Regions from separate parts of the Serinibacter arcticus genome, predicted to be linked through region 2. Evidence: predicted binding sites of a transcription regulator. Region 2 holds the regulator's gene; each other region holds the start of a gene.
What was found. The regulator HrcA, encoded in region 2, represses chaperone genes, less so after heat shock. The targets are predictions, from matches to a motif close to TTNGCACTCGNNNNNNNCGAGTGCNAA.
Positions count from the first base shown of each region.

Region 1: the regulator HrcA is predicted to act here: its motif matches at 2,278-2,304, upstream of groES (co-chaperone GroES).
Region 3: the regulator HrcA is predicted to act here: its motif matches at 2,774-2,800, upstream of groL (chaperonin GroEL).

Region 1 is NZ_PYHR01000002.1:1,529,371-1,535,102, reverse strand. It holds gene C8046_RS06995 (glutamate--cysteine ligase) at 1-923, opposite strand, end outside; gene C8046_RS06990 (class I SAM-dependent methyltransferase) at 923-2,176, opposite strand; gene groES (co-chaperone GroES) at 2,449-2,745, shown strand; gene C8046_RS06980 (WhiB family transcriptional regulator) at 2,925-3,215, opposite strand; gene C8046_RS18060 (MerR family transcriptional regulator) at 3,479-4,432, shown strand; gene guaB (IMP dehydrogenase) at 4,598-5,732, shown strand, end outside.
Region 2 is NZ_PYHR01000002.1:160,836-166,567, reverse strand. It holds gene era (GTPase Era) at 1-467, opposite strand, end outside; gene ybeY (rRNA maturation RNase YbeY) at 464-925, opposite strand; gene C8046_RS00850 (PhoH family protein) at 922-1,959, opposite strand; gene dnaJ (molecular chaperone DnaJ) at 1,956-3,068, opposite strand; gene hrcA (heat-inducible transcriptional repressor HrcA) at 3,157-4,212, opposite strand; gene C8046_RS00835 (DUF3097 family protein) at 4,321-5,196, shown strand; gene C8046_RS00830 (hypothetical protein) at 5,207-5,732, opposite strand, start outside.
Region 3 is NZ_PYHR01000002.1:3,576,141-3,581,872, forward strand. It holds gene C8046_RS15925 (phytoene desaturase family protein) at 1-1,304, shown strand, start outside; gene C8046_RS15930 (hypothetical protein) at 1,308-2,216, opposite strand; gene C8046_RS15935 (hypothetical protein) at 2,213-2,659, opposite strand; gene groL (chaperonin GroEL) at 2,915-4,543, shown strand; gene pulA (pullulanase-type alpha-1,6-glucosidase) at 4,931-5,732, shown strand, end outside.

The DNA of each region.
Region 1 (5,732 bases), 1.4 Mb from region 2:
TCGGCGTTGAGGATGATGATCGCGTCCATGCCGTAGCGGGCCGAGCGCCACTTGTTCTCCTGCACGAACCACGCCGGCATGTGCGGCAGCTCGAGGCCGTCGTCGAGCATCGTGGAGAAGTGCTCGATCGCGCTGTGCACGAACGCGGCCAGCGCCCGCAGCTCGAGGATCGACGGCGTGCCGTCGCTCACCCGCACCTCGATGGTGCCCAGGTGCGGCGCCGGGCGGATGTCCCACCGGACCTCGTCGAACGCGTCGATGACGCCCGTGTGGAGCATGTCGCCCGCGTACTGCTCCAGCTCGGGCCAGGTCGCGAGGTCGAACGGGAGCCCCGCCGTCGGGAGCTGTTGGAACATCAGCGCGCGGTTGGACGCGTAGCCGGTGTCCTCCCCGCCCCAGAACGGCGAGGAGGCCGAGAACGACTGCAGGTGCGGCAGCAGCGTCATCATGGCGCGCATGATCGGCAGCACCTTGTCCCGGTCCTCGATGCCGACGTGGACGTGGACGCCGTAGATGAGCATCTGCCGGCCCCACCACTGGGTGCGGTCGATGAGGGTCGCGTAGCGCTGCTTGTTGGTGACCTTCTGCTGGTTCCACCGCGCGAACGGGTGCGTCCCGGCGCACATCAGCTCGACGCGCAGCGGATCGGTCACGGCGCGGACCTCGGCGATCGCCCGCGCGAGGTCGTCGGCCGCGCCGCCGACCGTCTCGTTGATGCCGGAGATGACCTCGATCGTGTTGAGCAGCAGCTCCTGCTTGATGTGCGGGTGCTCGGCGGCGCCCTCGGGCCGGACGGCGTCGAGCACGACCTCCGCGACCTGGCGCAGGTCGCCGGAGTCGACGTCGACGAGCGCCAGCTCCCACTCCAGCCCGATCGTGCCGCGGCGGGAGGTGGCGAACGGGATCTCGCGCGGTGCTGCCATCAGGACTCCTCGGACGGGACGGCGGGGCTGGGGGGATCGGGCGTCGTCGGCCCGGTCGGTGCCGGGCGCTCGACGACGAGCACGCGCGGGGCGCCCGCGATCCTCGTGAGCACGATCGTGGCAGAGGCGTCGCCCCGCAGGGCCAGCTGGGTGCGCAGACGCGCCGGGTCGAGCGCCGAGCCGCGCTTCTTGATCTCCAGGACGCCGACCCCGCGCTCGCGCAGGTAGGTCTTGAGGCGCTTGAGGGAGAAGGGCATGTGGTCGAGCACCCGGAACGCCGTGGCGAACGGCGTCGCGGCGAGCGTCGGCGTCGTGACGTAGGCGATCGTCGGGTCGATCAGGTGGCCGCCGAGGTCGCGTGCCACCCGGGCCACCAGGCCGGCGCGGATGACGGCGCCGTCGGGCTCGTACAGGTAGGACCCGAGCGGTCCCGCGTCGGCCTGCTCGACGGCGTCGGCCGGGTTCCCGGCCTCGGCGAGCGTCGTGCCGGTGCCCGCGCCGTCGATCACGAGCGCCGACCGCCCCGCGCCCTCGGGGGCGAGGTCCCCGAACCAGAGGTTCGCCTCGACCACGTCGCCGCCGACGCTGAGCCACTGGGCGTGCGCGTCGGACGGGATGTCGCGGTGGGCCAGGCCCGGGCCGAGCTTGAGCCCGACGCGCGGGATCCGGGTGCGCAGCTCCAGGAGCCGGTCGACGGCGGGGGAGTAGTCCGCGAGCTCGTGCAGGCGGCGCCCGGAGGTGGTGCGGCGGGCGGGGTCGGCCCAGACGCCGTCGATCCCGGTGAGGTCGGCGTCGAACGCGTCCCCGGTCACGACGCGCGCCTCGGGGAGCTGGCGGAGGTTGATCGAGGCGACCATCGCCGTCGCGGGATCGCGTTCGACGGCGAGCACCCGCATCCCGAGCCCGGCCAGCGCCATCGAGTCGGCGCCGATGCCGCAGCCGAGGTCGGCGACGTGCGTGGCGCCGGCGGTGCGGAAGCGGTGGGCGTGCCGGGCCGCGACCGTGAGGCGGGTCGCCTGCTCGAGCCCCTCGGGCGTGAACAGCATGTCCTGGGCGAGGTCCCCGAACTTGGCGACCGCCCTCGCCCGGAGCCGCGACTGGGTCAGGGCGGCCGCGACGAGGTCCGCGTCGAGCCCGGTGTCGCGCAGCGCGGTGCCGAGGGCGAGGGCCTGCGCGGGGTCGTACGGGGGGAGCTGGGCCAGCAGCGCCCACCCGGCGGGGTCGACGAGGGGCTCGATGCTGGCGGGTTCCACGGCTCGATCCTTGCAGACACCCGCCGTGGTCAGGTCGTCGGCCCGGGGACGTCCGCATCGCGTCCACGTCACGTCCGCATCGCGTCCGAGGGGCGACGGCGCTGGCACTCGCCTTGACCGAGTGCTAATGGCTTCCTAGAGTGGTGGCGGAGCCGGGCTGGACCCGGCACCGGTCGTACCGGACCTGACCGCCCGACCCCCGCGACGGCGGGCGGACGAGCCCGGGACGACCAGACCACTGTTCTTTTCACTCACGGAAGGGGAGGTCCGACGTGTCGGTCTCCATCAAGCCGCTCGAGGACCGGATCGTCATTCAGACGCTCGAGGCCGAGCAGACCACGTCCTTCGGCCTGGTTCTCCCGGACAGCGCCAAGGAGAAGCCCCAGGAGGGCAAGGTCGTCTCCGTCGGCCCCGGCCGGGTCGACGACTCGGGCAACCGGATCCCGGTCGACGTCGCCGAGGGCGACGTCGTCATCTACAGCAAGTACGGCGGCACCGAGGTGAAGTACGCCGGCCAGGACTACCTGATCCTGTCGGCCCGCGACGTGCTCGCGATCGTCACCAAGTAGCAGCCAGCAGTACCCCGGTTCGCCGGGAACGACGAGGCCCCAGGCGGATGATCCGCCTGGGGCCTCGTCGTCGACACCCGGAGGTGTCCCGGTCGGAGTCGAAGGGGGCGATGCCGACCAGATCGTGGGCGCGGCGCGGGGCGCGACGCGGTGGTGCGGAGCGGTGGCGGCGGGAGGGGTCAGCCGGCGCGGCGCAGCGCGGGGTTGAGGATGGCGCTGCGCTCGTCCTCGGAGAGGCCGCCCCAGACGCCGTAGGGCTCCTTCACCGCGAGCGCGTGGTCGCGGCACTGCTGCAGCACGGGGCAGGCGCCGCAGACGGCCTTGGCGGCCTCGTCGCGACGACGGCGGGCGGAACCGCGCTCGCCCTCGGGGTGGAAGAACGTGGCGGGCTCGACCTCGCGGCACGCGCCCTTGTACTGCCACTCCCAGTGATCCATGACCGGCCCGGGAAGTCGTGAAAGCTCGGCCATCGTGGGCCCCCTCTGCTGCTGCTCCGTGGTAACGCCGGTCACAGTACAAGCGATTCACAACCGATTCAAGACACGTTCGTCCCCTGGCGCGGTTCCTTGGAGTCTCGCGGGGGGCGTGGACGCCGGTTGTTGTCGTCCGGGGGCGGTTTGACGCCAGTGCGTGGCGTGGGGGAAGCGGGTCGGGGGTAGTGGAATCGCGGCGTGTCGCCCCCGACGGCGCGTCGTCGAATCGTTGACACGCCGCGGGTGGGAACGATCCCAACATGCACGTCGGGGGATCGGGGTGTCACACTCGGGCGCAGCGTGATCACTCGGTTCAGCTTGGGGGAGCTTTGAGCAGTTCGGACGATGCCACGACACCGGTCCAGGAGACGGACGGCCACCTGACCGTTGCGGCCGTCGCTGCCAGGTTGGGGGTGGCCGCGTCGACCCTACGCACCTGGGACCGCCGCTACGGACTCGGCCCCACGCAGCGCCAGGCGGGAAGCCATCGGCGCTACTCGCCCGACGACCTCGCGCGGCTGGAGACCATGAGGGCGCTGACGCAGCGCGGTGTTGCCCTGGCCGACGCCGCCCGGATGGCGATCCGTTCGGCCCCGGCCGCCGACGCCGTCGGTGAGGACCTCGACCCGCTCACCCTGGCTGCGGCCGCCGTCGACTCCGGGCACGAGCGCCTCGTGCGCGCCCTGCGGGCGTCGGTGGTCAAGGTCGGCCTCATCGAGACCTACAGCGGTCGGCTCGTCCCGGCGCTCGCGCTGCTCGCCGAGACACCGCGCTCCGACGTCCCCGGTCACGACCCGGAGGCGGCGCTCGCGGCGGCGTTCCTCGGCGTGGTCCGCGAGCGGACCGCCGCGCCCCTCGCCCCGTCGACTCGCCCCGACCTCGTCCTGGTCGCCGCCCCGCGGGAGAGCGTCGTCGCCGCGCACGTCCTCGCCGGGTCGCTCCACGAGCTCGGGCTCCGCGCCCGCGTCGTGCGCGACGACCCCGAGGAGGCGGAGCGGCACGGGCGCTGCCGCGACGGCGTCGCCCTCGTCATCGAGCTGCACCTCGACCAGGACCGGCTCGAGCCCGTCCCGCGCCACGGCACCACGTTCCACGGGCTGCTGCTCGTCGGCCCGCACGCGCCCGAGGTGCCGCTGGCGCACCGCGTGCGCACGCTCGCGGCGGCGTTGCCCGAGGCCGCCGACATGGTCGCGGAGCGACTCGCGGAGGCCTGACGTGCCACGCGGTGCCAAGCGTCCTGACGTGACCCGGACCACCGCGGGACCCTTCGGCTCCGCGCGTACGATGGGGCGGTGCCCGCTCCTGATGCTTCCTTCGCCACTGACAGCGCGCCGCTCGGCGCCCCGGAGGGCCTCGACGAGAAGTTCGGCTTCGTCGGCCTGACCTACGACGACGTGCTCCTGCTCCCCGGGGAGACGGACGTCATCCCGAGCGAGGCGGACACCACCTCGCGCCTGACCAGGGAGATCTCCGTCCGGATCCCCCTCGTCTCCGCGGCGATGGACACCGTGACCGAGTCGCGGATGGCGATCGCCATGGCCCGTCAGGGTGGCGTCGGCATCCTGCACCGCAACCTCCCGATCGCGGACCAGGCGAACCAGGTCAACCTGGTCAAGCGCTCCGAGTCCGGCATGATCACCGACCCCGTGACGGTGGGCCCGGAGGCCACGCTCGAGGAGCTCGACATCCTCTGCGGTCGGTACCGCGTGTCTGGCCTCCCCGTCGTCGAGGAGGATGGGTCCCTGGTCGGCATCATCACCAACCGCGACCTCCGCTTCGTCCCGCGCGAGAACTTCGCGACGTCGCGCGTGCGCGAGGTCATGACGAAGCAGCCGCTCATCACGGCCCCCGTCGGGATCGCCCGCGAGGACGCCGCCGCGCTGCTGGCCAAGCACCGCATCGAGAAGCTCCCGCTGGTCGACGCCGACGGTCGCCTCGGCGGCCTCATCACGGTCAAGGACTTCGTCAAGGTGGAGCAGTACCCGACGGCGACGAAGGACGGCGAGGGTCGCCTCGTCGTCGGCGCCGCCGTCGGCTTCTTCGGTGACGCGTGGGAGCGTGCGACGGCGCTGGTCGAGGCCGGCGCCGACGTGCTGGTCGTGGACACGGCCAACGGCCACGCGCGCCTCATGCTCGACATGGTCCGCCGCCTCAAGTCCGACCCCGCCACCCGCGGCGTCCAGATCATCGGTGGCAACATCGCCACCTACGCGGGCGCCAGGGCGCTCGTCGAGGCCGGCGTCGACGCCGTCAAGGTCGGCGTGGGCCCCGGCTCGATCTGCACCACCCGCGTGGTCGCCGGCGTCGGCGTCCCGCAGGTCACGGCGATCTACGAGGCCTACCGCGCGTGCCGCGACGCGGGCGTGCCGGTGATCGGCGACGGCGGGCTGCAGTACTCCGGCGACATCGCCAAGGCGCTGGTCGCCGGGGCCGACACCGTGATGCTCGGTGGCCTGCTCGCCGGGACCGACGAGAGCCCGGGCGACCTCGTGCTCGTCAACGGCAAGCAGTACA
Region 2 (5,732 bases):
CAGTCGCCGAGCTGCTCGATCTCGATGAGGTGCTCGACCAGTCGCTTGGAGTCGACCAGGTGGGCCTTCGTGGCAAGTGCGACGACGGGCGTCCGCGTCTCGGCCAGGGTCCGGGCGATGAACTCGTCGCCGGGGCCGACCTTCTGGTCGGACGGCAGGCAGAACGCCACGACGTCGACCTCCGCCAGCGTCCCCATGACGAGGTCGTTGAGCCGGGTGCCCAGCAGGGTCCGCGGGCGGTGCAGACCGGGCGTGTCGACGAGGACGAGCTGGGCGTCGTCGCGGTGGACGATCCCGCGGATCGTGTGGCGCGTGGTCTGCGGCCGGCCCGAGGTGATGGCCACCTTGGTGCCGACCAGCGCGTTGACGAGCGTCGACTTGCCCGCGTTCGGGCGTCCGACGACGGAGGCGAAACCCGCCCGGTAGGAGCCCGGGTCCGACGGCGTGATGTACGTCGAGCCGATCATCGGCCACCCCGTCCGGCGAGGAAGGTGAGAAGGAGCGTGCGCTGGAGCTCGAACATCTCCTCGCGCTCCTCGGGCTCGGCGTGGTCGAACCCCAGCAGGTGCAGGATGCCGTGCGTCACGAGCAGCAGCATCTCCTCCTGCGCGGAGTGGCCGGCCTCGCGGGCCTGGTTCGTGGCGACCTCGGGGCAGACCACGATGTCGCCGAGGACGCCCTCCTCGGACGGCGAGCCCTCGCTGCCGGGGCGCAGCTCGTCCATCGGGAACGACATCACGTCGGTCGGGCCGGGCTCGTCCATCCAGCGCACGTGCAGCTCGGTCATCGCCGGGACGTCCACGAAGATGATCGAGAGCTCGGCCTGGGGGTGCACGTGCATCTGGTCGAGCACGTACCGCGCGAGCGCGGCGAACTCGACCTCGTCGACGGCGTGGCCGGACTCGTTGCTGATCTCGGTGCTCACGCGTGGCCCCCCGCCGACGTGGTGCGGCGCGGCGGTCGCGACGTCGTCGCCCCCGTCGCCTGGGAGTCCCAGCGGGCGTACGCGTCGATGATCTCTCCCACGAGTCGGTGGCGCACGACGTCGGCGGACGTCAGGCGGCAGACCGCGATGTCGTCGATGTCGTGCAGGATGTCGGTCACCACGCGCAGGCCCGAGGACGTGCCCGAGGGCAGGTCGACCTGGGTCGCGTCGCCGGTGACGACCATCTTCGAACCCTCGCCGAGCCGGGTGAGGAACATCTTCATCTGCTCGGGCGTGGTGTTCTGGGCCTCGTCGAGCACGATGAACGCCGAGTTCAGCGTGCGGCCGCGCATGAAGGCCAGCGGGGCGACCTCGATCGTCCCCGACGCCATCAGGCGCGGGATCGAGTCGGCGTCGACCATGTCGTGCAGCGCGTCGTACAGCGGACGCAGGTACGGGTCGATCTTGTCCGTCAACGAACCCGGCAGGAACCCGAGCCGCTCGCCGGCCTCGACGGCGGGCCGGGTGAGCAGGATGCGGGAGACCTGCTTGGCCTGGAGCGCCTGCACGGCCTTGGCCATCGCGAGGTAGGTCTTGCCGGTGCCGGCCGGGCCGATGCCGAACGTGATCGTGTTGCGGTCGATCGCCTCGACGTACTCCTTCTGCCCGACCGTCTTGGGACGGATCGTGCGCCCGCGCGAGGACAGGATGTTCATCGTCAGGACGCTCGCGGGCGACGTCGCCGCCGGCGAACGGAGCATCCCGATGGCGCGCTCGACGGCGTCGGCCGACAGCGGCTGCGAGGCGCGAGCGATCTGCGCGAGCTCGTCGACCAGGCGCTCGGCGAGGCTCACCTCGGACCGCGGTCCCTCGAGCGTGACGACGCTGCCGAGCACGGTGACGGTGAGGCGGTGGAAGCCACGCTCGAGGGCGCGGATCACCTCGTCGCGCGGGCCGACCAGCGCGCGCATGTCGACGTCGTCGGGGACCGTCACCTGGTGGGTGACGACCTCCTGGCCGTCCGTGCCGCTCATCGACCCGCCAGCTTGTCGCGCAGCCGCGAGAACATCCCCGCGCCGACCGGCGCGAGACGGCCCTGCGGGCGCTCCTCGCCGCGCAGCACCGCCAGCTCGCGCAGCAGCTCCTCCTGGCGCTCATCCAGCTTGGTGGGCACCAGGACGTCGAGGTGGATGTGCAGGTCGCCGCGGGTGTGGCCGCGCAGACGGCCCATGCCCTTGCCGCGCAGCGTGATGACCTGGTCGGCCTGCGTACCCGCCGCCACGTCGACCTCGACCGGCTCGTCCAGCGTCTCGAGCGTGAGGACCGTGCCGAGCGCGGCGGCCGTCATGGGCAGCTGCATCGTGCAGTGCAGGTCGTCGCCGCGACGCGTGAAGACGGGGTGCGGCCGCTCGCGGACCTCGACGTACAGGTCACCGGCCGGACCGCCGCCCGGGCCGACCTCACCCTGGCCGACGAGCTTGATCCGGGTGCCGTTCTCGACACCGGCGGGCACCTCGACGGCGATCGTGCGGCGGGTGCGCACGCGGCCCTCACCGGAGCACTCGGGGCACGGCTCCGGGATCGTTGAGCCGAAGCCCTGGCACGCGTCGCAGCGGGCCTGGGTCATGACGTTGCCGAGGAAGGAGCGCGCGACGCGCTGGACCGAGCCGCGGCCGCCGCACACGGTGCAGGCGCGCGGCGAGGTGCCGGGCGCGGCGCACGAGCCGTGGCACGTCCCGCAGACCACGGCGGTCTCGACGGTGATGTCCTTGCGGACGCCGAACGCCTCCTCGGCGAGGTCGAGCTCGATCCGCACGAGGGCGTCCTGGCCGCGACGGGCGCGCGGGACGGGGCCGCGTGCGCTGCCGCCGCCGGCCGCGCCGAAGAAGGTCTCGAAGATGTCCTGGAAGCCGAAGCCCGCACCGGCGCCGGCGGGGCCGCCCATGCCGCCCGCGTCGTACTGCCGGCGCTTCTCCGGGTCGGAGAGCACGTCGTTGGCCGCGCTGATCTCCTTGAAGCGCTCCGCACCCTCCTCCCCCGCGATGTCGGGGTGGTGGGTGCGGGCCAGCTTGCGGTAGGCGCGCTTGATCTCCTCGGGGGTGGCGTCCTGAGACACCCCGAGAACCTCGTAGTAGTCCGTCACGTGTCAGCCAGGTCCTTGTGCGTCGGGGATGAGGTGCGAGAGATGCGGGAGCGCCGGGCGGCGCCGGGTGGGGCGGGCGGTCGGACCCTCACGGGGTCACGACCCGGGAGAGGTAGCGGGCGACGGCGCGCACCGCCGTCATCGTCGTGGGGTAGTCCATGCGCGTGGGGCCGAGCACCCCGAGGAACGCGACGGCGTCCCGCGCGCTCGCCCCACCGTACGGGGCGGCGACGACGGAGGTCTCGCTCAGACCCGCGTGCCGGGTCTCCACGCCGATGCGCACGGCCACGTCGTTGTTCTCCCGGCCGGGCGTCTCCTGCTCGGCGGCCATCTCGGCCAGCAGGCGCATCAGCACGACCTGCTCCTCGATGGCCTCGAGCACGGGCGAGATGGTGTGCGAGAAGTCGAAGCCGGCGCGGGCCAGGTGGGCGGTGCCCGCCATCACGATCCGGTCCTCGACATCCTCGGTCAGCGTCTCGGTGACGACGTCCACGACCGCGCGCACGACGGGCGCCACGGTGGGGGCGACGTCGTCGGCCACGGCCTCGAGCGCCGTCCGGAGCGCGGGCATCCGCCGCCCCACGGCCGCCGCGTTGATCCGGGCGCGGACCTCGGCCACGACGGACTCGTCCAGGTCCGCCGTGCCGGTCGGGAGCTCGAGCATGCGCTGCTCGACCCTGCCCGTGTCGGAGATGAGCACGACGAGGACGCGGTCGGGCGAGACCAGCACGAGCTCGACGTGGCGCAGGCCCGAGCGCCGGAGCGAGGGGTACTGCACGACGGCGACCTGCTGCGTCAGCTGGGACAGCAGCCGGACGGTGCGGTTGACCGCGTCGTCGAGGTCGACGGCCTGGGCGAGGAACGACTCGATGGCGCGACGCTCGGGCGGCGTCAGCGGCTTGAGCGTGGCGAGGTGGTCGACGAAGACGCGGTAGCCCGAGTCCGTCGGGATCCGACCGGCCGAGGTGTGGGGCTGCGTGATGTAGCCCGCCTCCTCCAGCGCCGCCATGTCGTTGCGGATCGTCGCGGGCGAGACCCCGAGGGAGTGGCGCTCGACCAGGGTGCGGGAGCCGACGGGCTCGCGAGTGGAGACGTAGTCGCTGACGATCGCGCGCAGCACGTCCAGCCGCCTGTCCTCGCTCATACCCCTCCGTTCGCACTCTCGGTGTCCGAGTGCCAATTCTACGCCCACCTGGTCCGACCCCGGGGTGGCGCTCCTCTCACCCGGCCCGGGCGTGGCTACCGTGGCGAGGTGCCCAGCTTCGACCCCTACGGTCCCGACGTCCTGTCCACCGACCCCCGCGTGCGCACCGGCTCCCGCAGGGTGACCCGCGACGAGCCCGCCGTCGTCGGCCTCGTCGTGGAGGACGTCACGACCTCGTACGTCGGCGCCGTGCTCCGGGTGGAGCGGACGAACGGCGGGGACGTCGTCGTCCTCGAGGACCGCAGGGGCGCCCGCCGCTCGTTCCCGCTCGGCCCCGGCTTCTGGGTCGACGGCGAACCGGTCCGGCTCGTGCGGCCGGCGGTGGCCGCCGCCCCCGCCGCGGTGGCGCGGACGGCGTCCGGCTCCCGCGCCGTCGCCGGTGCCCGGGCGCGCGTGGCGCGCGCCTCACGCATCTGGGTCGAGGGCAAGCACGACGCGCAGCTCGTGGAGAAGGTCTGGGGCGACGACCTGCGGCTGGAGGGGATCGTCGTGGAGCTCCTCGACGGCGCCGACCACCTCGCCGAGGTGCTGGCGGCGTTCGAGCCCGGCCCGACCCGACGGGCGGGCGTGTTGCTGGACCACCTGGTGGCCGGCTCGAAGGAGCGACGGCTCGCGGACGACACGCTGCGACGCCTCGGTCGCCGGGCGGAGCACGTGCTCATCCTCGGTCACCCCTACATCGACGTGTGGCAGGCGGTCCGGCCGCAGCGGGTGGGGCTGACGGCGTGGCCGCACGTGCCTCGCGGCACCGACATCAAGACCGGGACGCTCGCGGCGCTCGGCCTCCCGCACGCGTCCCAGGCCGACGTCGCGACGGGCTGGGCGAAGATCCTCGGCCGCGTCCGCGACTACAAGGACCTCTCCCCCGAGCTGCTCGGTCGGGTCGAGGAGCTCGTCGACTTCGTCACGCTCCCCGAGGGCTGAGACGCTCGGCTCACGCCGTGATCATCTCGCGCCGCAGCCCGCAGTAGAGGGCGACGACGGCGAGGCCGGCCGCGGGCAGCGTCCAGAGCGCCCCCACCAGGAAGACGAGGAAGCCTCCGGCGGCGATCACGGACGCGAGCACCGCGAGCAGCAGCGTCTGCCAGAACCTCGACCCCACGAGCAGCGCGGAGGTCCGGTAAGCGCCGAGAGCGCTCCGCGGCGAGTCCACGAAGGCCGGGCCCGCGAAGATGAAGACCAGGCCGGCCGCCGCCCCACCGCCGAACGTCAACGCCCCGACGAGTGCGACCGCGGCGCCGAGGCCGATGAAGGCGAGCGTCGGCACCCCGCGCGGGACCGTGAAGAAGTCGGCGAACCTGACCGCTCCGGTCCGCACGAGCCGCAGCCCTCCGCTCGAGCAGGCGATCAGCGCGAGCGTGGCCGGCACCGCTCCGATCGTGGCCGTGAAGATCCGCCCCTCGAACGTCAGCACCGCCCTCGACATCGACCGACCCGTGCGAGCGACGAGCTCGCTGTCG
Region 3 (5,732 bases), 3.4 Mb from region 2:
ACATCTGCTCGGCCGTCCACCCGATGGCGCTGGCGAGCCCGTTCCTGCGCGAGCTCGACCTCCCGGCGCGCGGCGTCCAGCTCGCCGTCCCCGAGGTCTCCTACGCCCAGCCGCTGGACGACGGCCGCGCGGGACTGGCCTGGCACGACCTCGAGCTCACGGTCGACGGGCTCGGGAGCGACGGCCCTGCCTGGCGCTCGCTCATGACGCCGCTGGTCGAGAACAGCGAGGCCGTCGTCGCGCTGGCGATGGGTGACAAGCGCTCGGTTCCGCGCGAGGTGCTCTCGCCGTCGGGCGTGCGCAGCGCCCTCGCCTTCGCCTCCGCGCTGCTGGAGCAGGGCACGCGCGCCTGGGACCTGCGGTTCTCGGGCGAGGTCGCCCCGGCGCTCCTCACGGGGGTCGCGGCGCACGGCATCGCGATGATGCCCGGTCTGGCCCCCGCGGGCACGGCCCTGCTGCTCGGCAGCCTCGCGCACGTCGGCGGGTGGCCGATCCCGGTCGGCGGGACGCAGTCGATCACCGACGCGCTCGTGGCGGACCTCGTGGCGCACGGCGGCGACCTCGTCCCCGACCACCCGATCTCCGACTACCGCCAGCTGCCGAGGGCGCGCGCCTACTTCATGGACACCTCCCCGCGGGCCCTCGCCTCGATCTGGGGCGACCGGCTGCCGGCGGGCGTGCGCCGCGGCCTGGAGGACTTCCGCTACGGCGACGGCGCCGCGAAGGTCGACTTCGTGCTCAGCGAGGCCGTGCCGTGGCAGGCGGAGGGAGTCTCACGGGCCGGCACGGTCCACGTCGGCGGGACGCGGCCGGAGATGGCGCTGGCCGAGCACGAGGTCTCCCGGGGGCGGCACGCCGAGCGGCCGATGGTGCTCGTCAGCGACCCGAGCGAGCCCGACCCGTCCCGGCGCGTGGACGGACTCAGCCCGCTGTGGACCTACGCCCACGTCCCGAACGGCTCCGACGTCGACCCCACCGAGGCGGTCACCGCGCAGATCGAGCGCTTCGCGCCGGGCTTCCGCGACGTCGTCGTCGCCTCGCACGCGGTGCCCGCGTCGCGGATGGCCGACCACAACGCCAACTACATCGGCGGCGACATCGCGGCCGGGGCCATCACGATCTACCGCATGGTGGCGCGTCCGCGCCTGAGCTGGAACCCGTACGACGTCGGGATCCCCGGCGTCGCGCTGTGCTCCGCCTCCACGCCGCCCGGGCCGGGCGTGCACGGCATGTCTGGCTGGTTCTCGGCCAGGCGTCTGCTGCGGACGCGGTTCGGGATGTCGGCGCCGTCGCTGGCGCCCTGAGCCTCAGGCCGGGCGGCGCGCGCGCAGGAAGGGCAGCCGTTCGAGCGGCAGGAACGCCGCCCAGCACACGACCGTGGGCAGGAAGTGGATGCCGAGCGACAGGAACGTCGCGAGGTGGAAGAGGATGAACGTGGAGATGGCGACGTAGAGCCAGCGCCCCCGCAGCCACAGCACCACCGGTGAGAACAGCTCGATGAGGTACAGACCCCACTGACCGACGATCAGCAGCCACGGGTACTCGAGCGTCCACCGGATGAGCGGCGAGCCGCGCCGCATGATCGCCCACACGAACACGGCGCTGTTGGCCCAGCCGGCCGGGCTGCCGGCCCGCATCCACTTGAGGATCGCCGAGCCGAAGTAGGTCGCCACGACGGCGAGCTGGATCGCGCGCAGCGCCCAGCCGGCCGCCTGCGACGGCGTGTGGTCGCGCAACCGGGTGACGCCCGCCGTCGGGAGCACGGTGACCGCGACCATGAGGGCGAGGTGGTCGTGGCTGATGTAGCCGAACCCCTGGGAGTTGAGCATCCAGAGCCAGAACCCCAGCGCTACCGCGATACCGGTGGTCCGCTGCAGGCGCCCGAGCACGACCGCGACGACGGCCGCCACGCACGAGGCCAGGAGCAGCCACAGGAGGACGGTGCCCTGCGTCGGTGTCAGCGGCGGGATCGCCAGTGCCCGGGAGAGCCAGGTGGGGCGGTACAGGTCGGGGACGTAGCCGTGCGGGACGACGCTGGTGCGCACCCACAGCACGTCGAGGACCACGAACGCGTAGATGAGGATGCGGAAGGCCGCCACCCGCGCGAGCGGGACGGGTGCGAGGAACCAGTCGAGGCCGGCGCGCAGCCCGCGGCGGACGGGGGAGCGGTCGCGGGGCGACGAGGAGACGGCGACGGCGTCGGACGCGGTGGTCACTCGACCTCCCAGGTGGCGAGCGTGAGGATCTCCGGCTCGCCGACGGCGTGGCCGTCGGCGAGCTGCACGACAGAGCGCCGCAGGTACAGGACCTCGGGCTGCGCGCGCTCGGGGCGCAGCTGCGCGTAGGCGTCGGCGATGGACTGCAGGAGGGAGGGGTCGTCGACGAAGCGGCCGAGCTGACCCTCGATCTCCCCGCGCGCGACGCCGGTGCTGGCGTGGCTGAGGCCGATCACGACGGGTTCGGTCTCGCCGGGCAGGAGGCCCTCGAGGTAGACCGAGCGGACGGTGCCGTTGAGGTCCTTCGGGGCTCCGTACTGCGAGAGCGAGCCGAGCGGGAAGTAGTCGTCGGTGTCGTGGACCTGGCCCGCGACGAGGATGCCGAGCGCGAGGGCGGTGGCGCCGAGGCGCCAGGCGATCCCGGCGGAGGTCAGTCGTTGCACCACGTCAACCTACCGGCGGGCTCCTGCCGGTGTCCGCACCTCCAGGGCGTTGCGCCGTGGGGGAAACGACTCCCACTCGCTTGCACTCTCGGTGGGGGAGTGCCAATAATGGCGTTAGCACTCTCGTACCGAGAGTGACAAAACAGCCGGTACCGATGAGGCGCTGCTGCGAGCGGGACGAGACCGCGCGCGAGCGACGTCGTCCGTCGCGGGCATCGCCCGGCACTCACGTCAACACGGAGGATCGCACGCCACATGGCCAAGATCATTGCCTTTGATGAGGAAGCCCGCCGCGGCATGGAGCGTGGCCTCAACCGCCTCGCCGACGCCGTCCGCGTGACCCTCGGCCCGAAGGGCCGCAACGTCGTCCTGGAGAAGAAGTGGGGCGCCCCCACGATCACCAACGACGGCGTCTCGATCGCCAAGGAGATCGAGCTCGAGGAGCCGCTGGAGAAGATCGGCGCCGAGCTCGTCAAGGAGGTCGCCAAGAAGACCGACGACGTCGCGGGCGACGGCACCACCACCGCCACCGTCCTGGCCCAGGCGCTCGTGCGCGAGGGTCTGCGCAACGTCGCCGCCGGCGCCAACCCGATCGCCCTCAAGCGGGGCATCGACAAGGCCGTCGAGGCTGTCACCGAGGCCCTGCGCACGCAGGCCGTCGAGATCGAGACGAAGGAGCAGATCGCTGCCACCGCCGCGATCTCCGCCAACGACCCGGCCATCGGCGAGCTCATCGCCGAGGCGATCGACAAGGTCGGCAAGGAAGGCGTCATCACCGTCGAGGAGAGCAACGCGCTCGGTCTCGAGCTCGAGCTCACCGAGGGCATGCGCTTCGACAAGGGTTACCTGTCGGCGTACTTCGTCACGGACCAGGAGCGCCAGGAGGCCGTCCTGGAGGACGCCTACGTGCTCCTCGTCGAGTCGAAGATCTCCACGGTCAAGGACCTGCTGCCCCTGCTGGAGAAGATCATCCAGTCCGGCAAGCCGCTCGTCATCATCGCCGAGGACGTCGACAGCGAGGCCCTGGCCACGCTCGTCGTGAACAAGATCCGCAACATCTTCCGCTCCGTCGCCGTCAAGGCGCCCGGCTTCGGTGACCGCCGCAAGGCGATGCTGCAGGACATGGCCATCCTCACGGGCGGTCAGGTCATCTCCGAGACCGTCGGTCTCACGCTGGAGAACGCCGACCTGTCGGTGCTCGGCCAGGCGCGCAAGGTCGTCATCACCAAGGACGAGACGACGATCGTCGAGGGTGCCGGCGACGCCGACCTCATCGAGGGCCGCGTCAACCAGATCCGCGCCGAGATCGAGAACAGCGACAGCGACTACGACCGCGAGAAGCTCCAGGAGCGCCTCGCCAAGCTCGCCGGTGGCGTGGCCATCATCAAGGCGGGCGCGGCCACCGAGGTCGAGCTCAAGGAGCGCAAGCACCGCATCGAGGACGCCGTTCGCAACGCGAAGGCCGCCGTCGAGGAGGGCATCGTCGCCGGAGGCGGCGTGGCGCTCATCCAGGCCGGCAAGGTCGCGTTCGAGACGCTCGAGCTCGAGGGTGACGAGGCCACCGGGGCGAACATCGTCCGGGTCGCCATCGACGCGCCGCTCAAGCAGATCGCCATCAACGCCGGCCTCGAGGGCGGCGTCGTGGCGGAGAAGGTCCGCAACCTCCCGTCGGGTCACGGCCTCAACGCCGCGACCGGGGTGTACGAGGACCTCCTCGCCGCCGGTGTGAACGACCCGGTCAAGGTGACCCGCTCTGCTCTGCAGAACGCTGCCTCGATCGCCGGTCTGTTCCTCACCACCGAGGCTGTCGTGGCCGAGAAGCCCGAGAAGGCCCAGCCGATGCCGGCCGGTGGCGGCGACGAGATGGGTGGCATGGGCTTCTGAGCCCGTTCCCCTCGTAGCACCAGCAGCACCCGCAGGACGACGGCGGGCGGTCACCTCACGGTGGCCGCCCGCCGTTCGCGTTCCCGGGCGGTGTGCACCGGTCGATCCGCGGAGCCTTGGTCCCTCGCGGCTGCAACTTCTTGCAAGCCTTTACCCGCCCTTGCAATCCGGGCGTGATCTGGCGCACACTCGTCGGGTGCGCCGGGCCAGGCGCGCACCAACCTGCCCAACGACGAACAGGTGACTCACGTGCGAGCACGACGAAGCGCGCCCACGGTCCGCACCCGGACCGCCCGAACCACGGACGCCCCGACCGGGCGTTCCCGTCCCGCCCGCGAACCCGGGTCTCTGCGGCGCCGCAGCCTCGGGGCCGCGCTCGCAGCGGCGATGCTCCTGAGCGGCAGCGCCGGTCTCGCGGCGGCCGCCCAGGCGACCCCGTCCGACCCCGTCGGTGAGGCCGGCAGCGGGGGTGACGTGGCTGCGGCCGCCGCCGTCCGCACGTTCACCCTCGTCGGCAGCCTCCAGTCCGAGCTCGGCTGCGCCGGCGACTGGGACCCGACCTGCGGTGCGACGCTGCTGGCGGAGACCGCCACCCCCGGCGTCTACGCCGCCGACTTCGAGGTCCCGGCCGGGTCCTGGGAGTACAAGATCGCCGTCGACGGCGCCTGGGACGAGGCCTACGGCCTCGAGGGCGGCGCCGAGAACGCCCCGCTGACGCTGGGCGGCACGACGACGCTGCGCGTGACGTTCGACGACACCACCAAGCGCGTGGGCCTGACCCCGCTCGGGCTGGCGGGGGAGTACACCGCCACCGACGACGCGATCGTGGCCGAGCCGGTGCGCCAGGAGGGTGCGGACGAGACCTTCTACTTCGTCATGGCCGACCGGTTCGCCAACGGCGACACCACGAACGACACGGCCGGGATCGCCGGCGACCGGCTCGCGCACGGCTTCGACCCGACAGACAAGGGCTTCTACCAGGGCGGCGACCTCGCCGGGCTGCACGAGAACCTCGACTACATCGAGGGCCTCGGCGTCAGCGCGATCTGGCTCACGCCGTCGTTCGAGAACCGCCCCGTCCAGGGCGAGGGTGCGGGCGCCAGCGCCGGGTACCACGGCTACTGGATCACGGACTTCACCCAGATCGACCCGCACCTGGGGACGAACGCCGAGCTCGAGGCGCTCATCG